Regions from separate parts of the Blautia massiliensis (ex Durand et al. 2017) genome, predicted to be linked through region 1. Evidence: riboswitches for the same ligand, from Rfam matches in the RefSeq annotation. Region 1 holds a riboswitch; the other holds the start of a gene.
The links. Region 1 has a riboswitch for thiamine pyrophosphate ahead of thiW (energy coupling factor transporter S component ThiW). Riboswitches for the same ligand answer to the same signal wherever they lie in the genome.
Positions count from the first base shown of each region.

Region 2: another riboswitch for thiamine pyrophosphate. It lies ahead of thiS (sulfur carrier protein ThiS); the one in region 1 lies ahead of thiW (energy coupling factor transporter S component ThiW).

Region 1 is NZ_CP146725.1:2,406,780-2,414,208, forward strand. It holds gene V9W66_RS11490 (2-hydroxyacyl-CoA dehydratase subunit D) at 1-21, shown strand, start outside; gene V9W66_RS11495 (acyl-CoA dehydratase activase) at 18-1,715, shown strand; gene arfA (arabinosylfuranosidase ArfA) at 1,851-3,356, shown strand; TPP riboswitch at 3,529-3,631, shown strand; gene thiW (energy coupling factor transporter S component ThiW) at 3,969-4,523, shown strand; gene V9W66_RS11510 (hydroxyethylthiazole kinase) at 4,486-5,388, shown strand; gene thiE (thiamine phosphate synthase) at 5,405-6,046, shown strand; gene V9W66_RS11520 (Lrp/AsnC family transcriptional regulator) at 6,077-6,523, opposite strand; gene V9W66_RS11525 (aspartate ammonia-lyase) at 6,921-7,429, shown strand, end outside.
Region 2 is NZ_CP146725.1:1,993,839-2,001,267, reverse strand. It holds gene cysT (sulfate ABC transporter permease subunit CysT) at 1-609, shown strand, start outside; gene cysW (sulfate ABC transporter permease subunit CysW) at 609-1,445, shown strand; gene V9W66_RS09645 (ABC transporter ATP-binding protein) at 1,435-2,493, shown strand; gene V9W66_RS09640 (IS1182 family transposase) at 2,620-4,194, opposite strand; gene V9W66_RS09635 (Ig-like domain-containing protein) at 4,562-5,683, shown strand; TPP riboswitch at 5,741-5,848, shown strand; gene thiS (sulfur carrier protein ThiS) at 6,110-6,313, shown strand; gene V9W66_RS09625 (thiazole synthase) at 6,492-7,277, shown strand.

The DNA of each region.
Region 1 (7,429 bases):
AAGGAGGAAAAACGGTCATGATACATTACGTCTGTAAATATACACCGCTGGAGCTGTTTAAGGGCTTTGGCGAGGAATGTGCGGTTCTTGAGGAAATGCCGGAGAATTTTGAGCTTTCGGACCAGATCGCCCATGCCAATCTCTGTGGCTTCGGAAAATCTGTGATCCAGGCAGTGCTGGAGGGAAAGGTAGAGCAGCTTGTTCTTGTTAACTGCTGTGATTCCATGCGCCGTGTGTACGACATTGTGGAAAGTACCGGTAAATGTAAATTTCTGTACATGCTGGACATGCCTCATGAGGATAACGACTGTGAAAAGGTGAAGCTTGCCCAGGGCATCCACCGTCTGAAGAAAGCTTATGAGAAATTTTCGGGGAAAACCTTCGACAGAAGTGGATTTCTGAATGCTTTTTCCCATGAGACTGTGGATAACCAGCCGTATATCGGTGTTCTGGGTGTCCGTGTCAGCGGCATCCTGGAAAAAATGATCCGGGATAATATCCGCATGGATGTGGAAAACCTGACCTGTACAGGTGGAAGACGTCTTGCAGTGATCCGTGAGGAGCTGGAAAAAATGGAAGACGATGCCATGTTCCTGGCTTATGCGGATGCACTTCTTTCCCAGATGCCCTGCTTTCGTATGAACAACAGCACCCGAAGAAACCGGCTGTATCTGGATCCGAACCTGAAGGGGATCATTTATCATACTATTAAATTCTGCGACTATTACGGATTTGAGTATGCAAGCATCAAGCGTGATATCAAGGTTCCGCTTCTGAAGATCGAGACAGATTTTACAAGCCAGAGTGCAGGACAGCTCCTTACCAGAGTGCAGGCTTTTGCGGAGACCCTGGAAGGCTCTGAGGATATGGACCCATCAAAAGGAATCAGCGAGGAGATAAGGAAAAAAATGGAATCAGGAGTTTATTATGTGGCAGGGATCGACAGCGGTTCCACAAGTACGGATGTTGTGATCCTGGATAAAGACGGAAAAATTAAATCGACCATGATCATTCCCACAGGCGGCGGCGCTATGATGAGTGCAGAAAAGAGCCTGGAGATGGCCGTGGAAAAAGCAGGGATCAGGAAAGAAGATATCGTGCGTATCGTTACTACCGGATATGGACGTGCCTATATTGACAGTGGTGATGACAGTATCACAGAGATTACCTGTCACGCAAAGGGAGCTCATTATCTGAATCCGAATGTGCGTACAGTTATCGACATCGGCGGTCAGGATATCAAGGCGATCAGCATTGACGAGAACGGTGCGGTAAAAAATTTCCTGATGAACGATAAATGTGCAGCAGGAACCGGACGATTCCTGGAAATGATGGCCCGTACTCTTGGACTTTCCCTGGAGGAGATGAGTACCCGTGGTCTGGAGTGGAAAGAGAACGTAGTGATCTCAAGCATGTGTACTGTATTTGCAGAGTCCGAGGTAGTTTCCCTGGTTGCCCAGAATAAGGACGTGGCAGATATCATCCATGGTCTGAATGTATCTGTTGCTTCCAAGGTAGGAGCTCTTGCAGCCCGCCTTGGCAAAAAGAATCCGGGGGAATACATGATGACCGGTGGTGTTGCCAGAAATAAAGGTATCATCCAGGCACTGGAGGAGAAGCTGGGGGCGAAGCTTTATATCTGTGATGAAGCACAGCTTTGTGGTGCGCTTGGTGCGGCACTGTTTGCTTATGAGAAGTGTAATGCGGCACTGTAGCCAGAAGTGTGGAAATTTTTGAAAAATCCTTATATTTCCTGAGAAAAGAAATGACATAAGCCTGATGGAATGATAAAATGATAGACGGAATGGTAGTTTTCTGAATGATAATTCTATCACAGGAGGATTTTTACAATGAAAAAAGCGCAGATCATCGTGGACAAATATTTCCTCACCGGAAAAACAGACAAAAGGATCTATGGTTCCTTTATAGAACATCTCGGACGTGCGGTTTATGAGGGGATTTATCAGGAAGGCAGCCCTCTTTCTGATGAGCAGGGATTCCGGAAGGATACTCTGGAGCTGGTAAGGGAGCTTCAGGTACCGATCGTTCGTTATCCGGGTGGAAATTTTGTATCCGGATTCCGCTGGGAGGACAGCGTCGGACCGAAAGCTCAGCGTCCGTCCAGACCGGAGCTGGCCTGGGGTGTCATCGAGACAAACCAGTTTGGACTCAATGAGTTTGTGGACTGGTCCAGAAAAGCTGACAGCGATGTGATGATGGCAGTAAACCTGGGAACAAGAGGACCGGAGGATGCGAAAAATCTTCTGGAATACTGTAACTTTAAGGGTGGTACCTATTACAGTGATCTCCGTAAGGCTCACGGCTATGAACAGCCGCATGATATCAAATTATGGTGTCTCGGAAACGAGATGGATGGTCCGTGGCAGATGGGACATAAAACCGCGGCAGAGTACGGAAGAGTTGCAGCAGAGACTGCCCGCCTGATGAAATTTATGGATCCGGAGGTTGAGACTGTTGCATGCGGAAGCTCCAATCTGGAAATGCCTACCTTTGGCTCCTGGGAGTATACGGTTCTTGACGAGGCTTACGATCAGGTGGATTATCTTTCCCTGCATCAGTACTATGGAAATGCAGCGGGAGACACTGCCGATTTTCTGGCAAGCTCCAAGGGCATGGATGATTTTATCTCAGGAGTGGTTTCCATCTGCGATGCTGTAAAAGCAAAGAAGCATGGAAAAAAACAGATCAATCTTTCCTTCGATGAGTGGAACGTATGGTACCACAGTAATGAACAGGATAAGAAGCTGGAAAAATGGGTACAGGCGCCCCATCAGCTGGAGGATGTTTATAACTTTGAGGATGCACTTCTTGTGGGAAGTATGCTGATCACACTTCTCCGTCATGCAGATCGTGTAAAGATCGCCTGCATGGCACAGCTGGTAAATGTTATTGCGCCGATCATGACATCCGATACAGGCGCATGGCGTCAGACGATCTTTTATCCGTATATGCTGACAAGTGTGTTTGGAAGAGGAACCGTCCTTAATACACAGGTTCTCACACCTATATATGAAAGCAAGACTTATGGAGAAGCTCCATATCTGGATTCTGTGTGCGTCTGGGATGAGGAAAAGGATACGCTGACGATCTTTGCAGTGAATAAAAGTATGGATGAGGATATGGAAGTTTCCTGTGACTTAAGACAGTTTGAGGGATATAAGATTGTAGAGCATATCGTGCTGAATAACGATAATCTTCAGGCAGTCAATACAGAGACGCAGCCCGAGAATGTAGTTCCTGTAAAAGCCAGTGCAGAATGCTCAAAGCTGGACGGCGGAAAACTGGAAGCAGTTTTTGCAAAACACAGCTGGAATATGATCCGTCTTGCGAAATAAGGGTCGGTGAAGTATAGTAAAAGCAGTTACAGAAAATGTAAATCATGCAAGAAAGTCTCCGGTGTTACTGAGAACGGAGTGAACAGAAAGTCTCCGGCGGGAGTGCAAAGAGCAATAAGCAGTGGAGGTTTGACAACGGGATAGGTGTGTGCTATATTGAAAAACAGAAAAGAAAAGAGCCAGCGGGAGCTTGTGTGACAGGCTGAGAGGAAGATAGATCTTCGACCGTACCTGATTTGGGTAATGCCAACGGAGGGATTGTGATCTGAGAGCGTGTCTCCGTGGAGTTTGCCATGGGATGCGCTCTTTTTTAATGCAGCAATGAAACTGGAATGGTCTGACAATGTGGGGATGTGAAAGTGACAGAGACTGCATGTGGAGCTTCTGCGAAAGAGCGGGCAGGAAGGGGAGCGCCTTAATGTCTGGCAGGAGAGTGATATTCCGGAGGATTTTTCCGGAAGTATCATGTAAGCGATGGGAATCCGTGTTTTCGGAGTGAGAGGAAGTAAGGGAACTTCGACCGCCAAAATCTAAGGGCAGACTGCAGCAGACGGGAAGCTTTTGCCCGGATCTGACAGGGCTCTGCCTGATATTTCAGGGAGGAAAAACACTATGGAAAAACAAAGGATGCACACGCTTCGTATGGTAATGCTGGCAATGATGGTTGCGATCGGTGTCGTTATTTCACCGATCCTGAGGATTGAGGGAATGTGCCCTACGGCGCATCTTGTCAATATCGTATGCTCGGTTCTGATGGGACCGTGGTATTCCCTTCTCTGTGCGACCATGATCGGCGTGATCCGTATGATGTTCATGGGAATCCCGCCACTTGCACTGACCGGTGCAGTATTTGGCGCATTTCTTTCAGGTGTGTTCTACAGACTTTCCAAAGGCAAGATCATCTGCGCGGTGATCGGTGAGATCTTTGGAACAGGTATCATCGGATCCATGGTTTCTTATCCGGTGATGGCATTCCTGATGGGAAGAGGCGGACTGACAGCATTTTATTATACGCCGATGTTCCTTGCAGCAACCACAATGGGAGGATGTGTTGCCTATATTTTCCTGAAGGCTCTGAGTAAAGCAGGTCTTCTGGTGAAATTCCAGGCAGCTTTGGGTTCAAAAACATATGAGACAAAGAATTTTACAACTGCGAAAGCGAATTAAAGAAGAAAAGCCGCTGATCCATTGCATCACCAATCCGATTTCGATCCATGACTGTGCCAACGTGATCCTTGCAGTGGGTGCAAGGCCGATCATGGCGGAGCATCCGGCAGAGGTGGCAGATATTACGGCATCGGCTGGTGCGCTGATGCTGAATCTCGGGAATATTACCGATGCCAGGATCGAGTCAATGAAGCGTTCTATGAGAACCGCGATGGAAAATAAGATTCCGGTTCTTCTGGACCTGGTAGGGGTTGCCTGCAGTGATCTCAGGCTGGATCTGGCACGGGAGCTTTTAAGGATCGGTCATCCGGCAGTGCTGAAGGGAAATATGTCAGAGCTTCTGGCTGTTTCCGGGCTGCCGTCTCATGCGATCGGAATCGATGCGGGTGTCGAGGATGCTCTGACTGAGGAAAATATTGATGGAGTCAGTGAAGTGCTTAAGGCTTTTTCCAGAAATAATCAGGCAATCGTGCTGGCTACCGGGAAACAGGATTTTGTTACCGATGGTGAACGGGTTGTTCTGGTACAAAATGGCAGTGCGGCGCTGTCCGGGATCACAGGAACCGGCTGTATGGTCGGTGCACTGACTGCGGCGTTTTTGCCGGGGTGCGAAGATAATATTGCGAAAGAGATGACGGATAGTATAGAGGCAGGTGTCTGGTCTGGCGTTGAGATGGAATTAAATGGGAGATCCGGGAATTATCTGGCTGCGGCAGTGCTTGGTACTGCACTTATGGGTATCGCCGGCGAGGAAGCGGAGAAGATTTCCCGCGGTCCGGGAAGCTTTCAGGTAAATCTGCTGGATGAGATCTATGGGGTTTCGGATCGACAGCTGCTGGATCTGTTGAAGATTGAAATATACTGAAAAAGAGGGGATTAGGATGGATAGAAAAGATTTGGATGTAACGTTGTATCTGGTGACGGATAGTTCTTATCATACGGAGGAGTCTTTGCTCCGTACGGTTGAGGAGGCCTGTAAGGGTGGTGTGACTCTGGTCCAGCTTCGCGAGAAGAATAAGGGTGGACGGGAGTATCTGGATAAGGCTTTTAAGGTGAAGGAGATCACAGATCGTTACAATGTGCCGCTGATCATTGATGATCGTGTGGATGTGGCGCTGGCTTGTGATGCGGCTGGTGTGCATGTTGGAGCTTCTGATATTCCGGTTGCTGTGGCAAGGAAGCTGATGGGACCGGATAAGATCGTGGGGGCTACTGCCAAGACGGTGGAGGCTGCTGTGAAGGCTTATGAGGCTGGTGCGGATTATCTTGGTGTGGGGGCGATTTATCCTACCACTACTAAGGTTGTGACGATCCTTACCAAGGTTTCTACGTTGAAGGATATCTGTGAGGCGGTTCCGATTCCGGCGGTTGCGATCGGGGGATTGAATGCCGGGAATATGGATGTGCTTGAGGGCGCCGGTATGAGTGGTATGGCGGTTGTTTCTGCGATCATGAAGGCGGAGGATCCGAGGAAGAATGCGCAGGAGCTGAAGCAGAAGATTGTTGCTTTGATGGGAAAGTGATTTAGGGAATGCGTGAAGAACAGTGGTGGATTATTCCACCGGCAGATCTCTGTGTTCTACGCTGGTGGAGAATACGATCTGTGTTTTGGTGCGGCCGAACTGCTGGAGTTCGTTGATGAAGTGGTCCAGTTCCATGGTGGAGCGGAAGGCTACTTCGATGAGCATGGAGTAATCGCCGGTGACGCAGTTGCATTCGATGACGTTTGGGATGGACTGGATGAAGGGATAGAAGTCTTTTTTCTGGTTGGGTTCTACTTCCAGGTTGATGAATGCTTTTATATGATAACCGAGAAATACCGGGTTGATCTGGGCGTGGTAGCCTGTGATCAGCCCGTTTTTTTCGAGGTGTTCGATCCTGGCGGAAACAGCGGGGGAGGAGAGGAAGACTTCCTTTGCGATTTCCTTTACCGGGGTGCGGGCGTTTTTCTGAAGCATTTCGATGATCTTTCGGTCGATGTTGTCGAGTTTGTGTTCCATGTGGAATGTCTCCTTTCGATGAAAAAATGTCATTTGTAACTGGTACAGAGCTGCGTAGGGAAGTGGATTGAAAATAGGTATTTCTGTATTGATTATACTGCGTGTGTTATCCCAACACAAGAAACGACTTAATAAAAATAAGAAAAATAAAAGAAACTCTTAAAAAGATTAATATAAACTATTGAAAAACACGGATAATCATGGTTTTCCCTTAAAAGTATTTACAAGCCACAAAGAAAGTGTTAGTTTCTTAGGCATCAGAAAACAGCTGCTGATAAAAATGAAAATAACAAAATGATTTGAAAACAGCGAATATCTGGCGAATGAAAAAGATGAGATCAGACAGCGGAGCAAATCAGATGTGCACAGGATCAGAAGAAAGAAGAGGGATGACAAAATGACAACAGAAACAAGACTGGAAGCAGATTCGATCGGAACTATGGAAGTGCCTGCAGAGGCTTATTACGGAGTTCAGGCTTTAAGGGCAAAACAGAATTTTCCTATTACAGGTACAAAGCTTCATCCGGTATTTATCAGGAACCTGGCACAGATTAAAAAAGCAGCAGCTATCACTAATAATAATGCAGGGCTTCTTCCGGAGGATAAGGCAGATGCCATTGTCAGAGCCTGTGATGAAGTGATCGCAGGAAAATTGGCTGAGGAATTTATCGTAGATGCCATTCAGGGTGGTGCCGGAACCAGCGCAAATATGAATATGAATGAGGTGATCGCAAACAGAGCCGGTGAGATCCTCGGATGTCCGAAGGGTAGCTATAAAATGGTCCATCCAAATGATCACGTAAACATGGCGCAGTCCACCAATGATGTGATCCCGACGGCCGGTAAGCTTACCGTTCTGGATCTTCTTGCACCTCTGGAAAAAGCACTGGTAAGACTTGAGAAGGA
Region 2 (7,429 bases), 410 kb from region 1:
GGCCTGGTTCTTGCGTGGGTGCTGGTAAGATATGATTTTCCGGGAAAAAGGATCATGGATGGAATGATCGAGCTGCCTTTCGCACTGCCGACTGCAGTTGCCGGTATCTCTCTGACATCCCTGACATCCGATAAAGGTCTGGTGGGAAGCTTTTTTGCAAATTTCGGTATTAAGATCGCATATACCAGGATCGGTATCACGGTGGCATTGATCTTTGTGGGAATCCCTTTTGTAGTCAGGGCCATTCAGCCGGTTCTGGAGAAGCTGGACGGTTCTTATGAGGAGGCGGCTCGTGTCATGGGTGCAAAGCCATTCACCGTTTTTCGCAGAGTTATTCTTCCTGAGCTTCTGCCGGCAATGCTTTCCGGGGCGGGACTTGCCTTCGGACGTTGCCTGGGAGAATACGGAAGCGTTGTTTTTATCGCAGGAAACAAGCCTTACTATACAGAGATCACGCCACTGATCATCATGTCAAAGCTTCAGGAGTTTGACTATGAAAGCGCAACAGCTATCGCACTGGTTACACTGGCAGTATCATTCCTGATCCTGTTTGGTGTGAATCTGGTGCAGGCAAGAAATACGAAACGTATCAGAGGGAGGGATGCATAATGGATGAAAAAAAGAAGCAGGCTTCCGGGCCGGTGAAATGGATCCTTATCGGGATTTCCGTGATCTTTCTTTTTGTGATGCTGGTACTGCCTCTGGTGGTTGTTGTAACCCAGGCGCTGAGCAAGGGCTGGCAGTGCTACGTGCAGGCGGTGACAGATGAGTACACGCTGAAAGCGCTGAAGCTGACCATTGAGGCGACGGCTGCGGCTGTTGTATGCAACACGATCTTTGGTCTGTGTGCGGCATGGGCAATGACCAGATTTCATTTTCGGGGAAAAAAGCTCCTTACCACTTTGATCGATGTTCCGGTTACGGTATCACCGGTTATCGCAGGTCTTATCTATATCCTGGTTTTTGGAAAGCAGAGTCCTCTTTATTCTGTTCTTGAAAGTGCAGGGATACAGATCGTGTTTGCAGTTCCTGGAATTGTCCTGGCAACGATCTTTGTCACATTTCCATTTGTGTCCAGAGAGATCATACCGGTTCTGGAATCCATAGGGTCCGATGAGGAAGAGGCGGCAGCACTGATGGGAGCAAAAGGCTGGACGATTTTTACCAGGGTGACATTTCCGCATATCAAGTGGGCATTTCTCTATGGTGTTGTGCTGTGTACAGCCAGAGCCATGGGAGAGTTTGGAGCTGTGTCCGTACTGTCCGGACATCTCCGTGGAAAAACAAATACACTTCCGCTTCATGTGGAAATTCTTTATAACGAATTCCAGTATGTTCCGGCATTTGCGGTTTCTTCGATCCTGGTGATTCTGGCGGTGATCCTTCTGATCGCAAGAAATGTTCTGGAGCATAAAGGAAAGGGGGAAAAAGGCGATGTACGTTGAGTTAAAAAATATCAATAAAACATATGGGGATTACAAGGCATCTGATAACGTAAGCTTTGGTATCGAAAAGGGGAAGCTGATTGGTCTTCTGGGACCCAGCGGAAGTGGAAAAACTACGATTCTCCGTATGATCGCCGGTCTGGAGCAGCCGGACAGCGGGGAGATCATCATCGACGGAAGAGTGGTCAATGATGTGCCGGCCAGCGAGCGAGGCATTGGATTTGTGTTCCAGAATTATGCTCTTTTCCGGTATATGACGGTGTATGATAATATTGCATTTGGCCTGAAGGTACAGAAGGCGGACAAGAAGTATATTAAGCAGAGGGTTATGGAACTGGTAGAGCTGATCGGGCTGAAGGGCCTGGAGAAAAGATATCCGAGTCAGCTGTCCGGTGGTCAGAGACAGCGAGTTGCTTTTGCCCGGGCTCTGGCTCCGAATCCGCAGCTTCTCCTTCTGGATGAGCCTTTTGCGGCGATCGATGCAAAGATCCGTACGGAGCTTCGAAGCTGGCTGAAGGACATGATCGAGAAGCTAGGGATCACCAGTATTTTTGTTACCCATGACCAGGATGAGGCTATCGAGGTGGCGGATGAAATTATTATTACCAACCGTGGACGGATCGAGCAGAAGGGAACCCCACTGGAGGTTTACCAGAATCCGGATACTGCGTTTACGGCGGGATTTTTCGGGCAGACTTCTGTGATCGATGATTACCAGGTGTTCAATCACTTCGAGGAAGTTCCGGGAGGCGAAAAAGCCATTGTCCGTCCGGAGTTTGTAAAAGTGACTAAGAAGAATGAGGAACAGAAATATAAAAGCTCCGCAACAGAGGGCGTCGTAGAACGAGTCGCATTCCGCGGCAGCAACCTGGAACTGAAAGTCCGTGTAGGAAACACCACACTCAGCGCCAGAAGAAGCCTTGACGAAGAACCCGTCCGGGAAGGCGAAGTTGTGGATGTGTTTGTGCAGAGGATTTTTGTAACGAAGGGAAATGAGGCAGTACTGCTACATAATACAGCTATGATTGAGGATTGGTTAGTGATATAAAAAAATGGGCGTGTGAAAAAACGAGAGTTTTTTCATGCGTCCTTTTGCTTATGGTTATGATAATAGTTATATTGCATAAAAAAGGGTATAGTTCCCCTTACCCCATAAGAATGCTATTATGAACTCCTATGCGGCAGCTGCAACTTTTTTCTGTTTGTTGTGATATTTATAAAGATTGTGTCCGATAGAAACGAGAAATACTTCAAGCAATACAGATTTTATTCCTCTTCGGACAATTCTTTTGTACCACCGGTCGTTTTTCATGATACCAAAGGTACCTTCTGCCTGAATGGATCTGTTCATCCTTAGAAGCGCTCCCTGGATACTTTCGAGATTTTCTATCACTTCCTGATGCATCGCTGTAAGTTCGCGGTTGATTCGAACAGTACGGTTTTTGTCTGTCTTTTTACATTGTTCTGCGTATGGACAGCCGAAGCAGTCTTCACACTGATACACTTCTTCCTGTCGCCCATACTTGTTCCCTTTTACGTTTTTTCGATACTGAAGATTAAAGTTTTTCCCGTTTGGGCAACGCATGATTCCGTCTTCCCCGATTGGAAAATTTACTGCACGAAATGGATCTTCATGGTATTTCTTGTCAGTAGTCTCTTTCTTGAACATGGGAAACTTCATATATTTTTCCATTCCTTGCTGCTCACAGAAGATGTAATTGTTGTAAGAACCATATCCGGCATCTGCTACTGGGTACTTTGGATAGAAGCCATATGTAGTATAAAACTTGTTCATTAATGGAATAAAACAATCCATATCTGAGCGATACTGATTTACATCAACAACAGCAATATATTCATCTGCAACACCGACCTGTACATTATAAGCTGGAAGCAACTGGTCATTTCCCATGTAGTCTGTCTTGATTCGCATAAAAGTGGCTGAATGATCTGTTTTCGAGTAGCTGTTGCGATCTTCTCCACAGATTTTGATTTTTTCCACGTATTCTTCCAACTTAGCAGCATACTCTTTGAGTTTCTCATAATGACGTTGTTGTGTAGTTTTACGATGTCCCCTGCCATGAACAAACATTGCTTCATTAATCTGCCAGACTTCTGCATACTGTTCAGCAGCTTCCTTCAGATACTCTGGTGCGTACTCACTATTGATACAAAGTTTCATACCTGTACATGAAAGTTCCTCATTGATTTCTTCAAAGAGTGTAGTGATCTTACCAAAGAGACGGTATCTGGATTTTTCGGTTGCTTTTTTCCATACCCAGGAGTATTTATTCGCATTTGCTTCAAACTTGGATCCATCAATGTATAGATGTTGAAGATCCACATGCTCTGTCTCGAAGATTTTTTTGTTTATATCTTGAAATATTTCTTCAATGGAATCAGCAAGTACTTCGTTGATGAAGTAGCCGAAAGTACGGTAAGAAGGTGCTTGATGATCCATAAGATACATGAAACGGAGATTGATTTTACACTGATCCTCCAGTTCACGCAATGATATATAGCCATTCGCCATAAATCCAAACAAAACTGTTTTCAGCATGCTGACCGGGTCATACCTGAGTCTTCCTGTATCATGTTGAGGAATATTTTTCAGATATTTCTCCAGTTCGATTTCTCCCATAAATCTATCAAAAGTCAGCACTGGATCACAGATGTCCAAATAATCTTGAATTAGCATTGGCAAAACTGCCTGTTTTGGGTTAGAATAGATTATGTTATTAATTTTCATTGCAAGTTAATTATAACAGAAAGAAAGACCTTGAGTTCATTATAAACTCTTGGTCTTTCTTTTTTGGGGGACTATTCTTTTTTCACAGCCCCATTTTTTTATGAGCAAGTAGCGTTAGCGGATTGCGAATATCATATGATGTGGCCGAGGGAGCGGCATTTTTTTATGAGCAAGTAGCGTTAGCGGATTGCGAATATCATATGATGTGGCCGAGGGAGCGGCATTTTTTATGCCATTGTAAAAACTGCCGAATTTCACCGAAAGCCCCGATTCGGCGAAAAATATCATAGCAGGAATATTCCCCATAATGTATACTATATTTGTTAGGAAATCCAGATACACCACAAAGCAGAAAGGAAAAAAGCGTATGAAAAGAAATTGGAAAAAAGCTTTATGTGGCATTTTGACAGGTTTTATGCTTGCGACGGCGGCACCAGCTGCGGTTCCGGAGCTGATCAGCGTGGCAGAAGTACAGGCGGCAGTAACTGTAGCAGCGCCGGCCATGTCTTCTATTAAGATCTCCGGCAGGAATAAGATCATTTTCAGTTGGAAACAGGTAAAAGGAACAGCCGGATACCGTGTATACCGCAAGTCCGGAAACAGCGGATGGAAAGCAGTAAAAACCATCACAGGAAGTAAGAATGTTACATTTACCGACACAAAAGTAAGCACCGGAGCACGTTATACTTATACGGTAAAAGCTTACCGGAAATCCGGAAAAAATATGATCTGGAGCGGTTATAATAAAAAAGGCCTGACAGCGATCGCAGGGCTGAATTCTCTTACCCTGAATAAGACCAGTCTGACACTGACACCGAAAAAAACTTATACACTGAAGATCAACGGCACCAGTCTGAAACCGTCATGGAAGAGCAGCAACACAAAGGTTGTCAGTGTAACTTCAGCCGGAAAGGTCACCGCAGTAAAAACAGGAACAGCGAATATCACAGCGATCCTTGGCGGCAGAAAATTCACCTGCAAGGTTACTGTAAAAAATCCTGCATCGGTTAACGCAAAACTGACGCAGAATTATGCCAAACTGAAAAAATATATCAGTCAGAAAGGCAGATATACCGAAGACGGAAGTCAGTTTATAAATGTCAAAGTAAATGAAGAAAGTACTCTGATGATCGGCTATCTGAAGAAAGAAGATAAGATAGATATTGGAATACTGATTTCTGTGCCTTCAGATGGAGTCCTTGCCGGACTGGATATTATCGGAAACTGTGTGAAATCTGATACGGTCAGTGTGAAGTCCGCCCTGTCTTCGGATGGAGTCTTTGTGCTGCTGACTTCTTCCACAAAAGCATCTGCTTATAAAGGTCAGAATCTGACTTTCCTGTATACAAACGGAAAAAAAGCGATGACAGATCTGCAGGATACTTCCAACATTATGATGAAAGCGACAATGATAGCAGCAAATGCTTATCTGAAAAAGAATTTAAACCTGACAATGAATGATCTGGGATTCACTGCTTATAAATTATAAATAAGACAAAAATTTATTATTCTTGACATGAAGCAGAATCGGAATTATACTAAATCGTGTAAATAACAGGGGAGCTTGTGACGGCAGGCTGAGAGGAAGTCTTCAACTTCGACCCTTATACCTGATTTGGATAATGCCAACGTAGGAACGTATAAGATGAATTTACGGGAGATACCTTGGTGTATCTCCTTTTTTATTGGATGCGGATGTTTTATCCGGCTGAATATACGTAAGATCAGGATTTACAGAGAAATATTTTACAATTAAACATGGGAAATTTTGAGAGTGAACAGAGTTCATGAAGGGGTGCACCACCGCGGGTGTATTTCTTTGTGAACTCTTTTTTTACGGATTGCGAATATCCGATTGACCGGAAGAGATTGCGAATTACTTCTGACTTGGCGAAATTTCCGGAAAGGAGCGATTATGATCACAGTAAATGGTGAAAGCAGAACACTGGAAAAGCCGGTGACAGTAACTGAATATCTGGAAGCATGTAACTATGTTCCGGTGCAGGTGGTAGTAGAGCTGAATGAAGAGATCATCAAGAGAGAGACTTACGACACGACCGTGCTGAAAGACGGAGACGTTGTGGAAATCCTGCAGTTTATGGGCGGCGGAAGCTGCTGAGACAGAAAGAATAAGAGTGGATACAGAAAATCCTGTTCAGAAGTCTGAAGATGGGCAGGAATATCCGGCTGTGAGATGGGCAGAATCGCAGATAACTGCTGACTTGAAATTGAATAACTGAGCAGTTATTGCAGCTGAAATACAATGCAGATAAATAACAGAAAGGTGGACATAAAAAATGACAACAGCAAACACAAATGAAGACAAACTGATCCTGGGAGGCCATGAGTTTACTTCCCGTTTTATCCTTGGTTCCGGAAAATTTTCCCTGGAGCTTGTAAAAGCATGTATTGAAAAAGCAGGAACTCAGATCGTAACACTTGCCCTGCGCCGTGCAAATGAGGGTGGGCTTGCCAATATTCTTGACTATGTGCCGAAGGATGTTACTCTTCTTCCGAATACGTCCGGCGCCAGAAATGCAGAAGAGGCAGTCCGTATCGCAAGACTTTCCCGCGAGCTTGGCTGCGGAGATTTTGTAAAGATCGAAGTTATCCATGATTCCAAATATCTTCTTCCGGATAACTATGAGACCATCAAGGCAACAGAGATCCTTGCAAAAGAGGGCTTTGTAGTTATGCCATACATGTATCCGGATCTGAATGCAGCCAGAGATCTGGTGAATGCAGGAGCTGCCTGTGTAATGCCGCTTGGCTCTCCGATCGGTTCCAACAAAGGAATCTGTACAAAAGAATTCATCCAGATCCTTATCGACGAGATCGACCTTCCGATCATCGTGGACGCAGGAATCGGCCGCCCGTCACAGGCATGTGAGGCTATGGAAATGGGTGCTGCAGCAGTTATGGCAAATACAGCTATTGCAACTGCAGGAGACGTCCGTGTTATGGCGGAAGCCTTTAAGAAGGCTATTGAGGCAGGAAGAAGTGCATATCTTTCCGGTATGGGAAGAACTCTGGAGAGAGGTGCAAGTGCATCCTCACCACTGACCGGATTTCTTCATGAGTAAAATTGATAAATGAATGATTGAACGCAGAACACTAAGCGGGGGACAGGCTCTGCCTGTGTAGTGAAACACAGGTATTATCTGGTTTCAATCGAAATTGAGTTTACAGATATGCAGCAGTGAGCACCAGAGTATTGCTGCAATATATGAGAGGA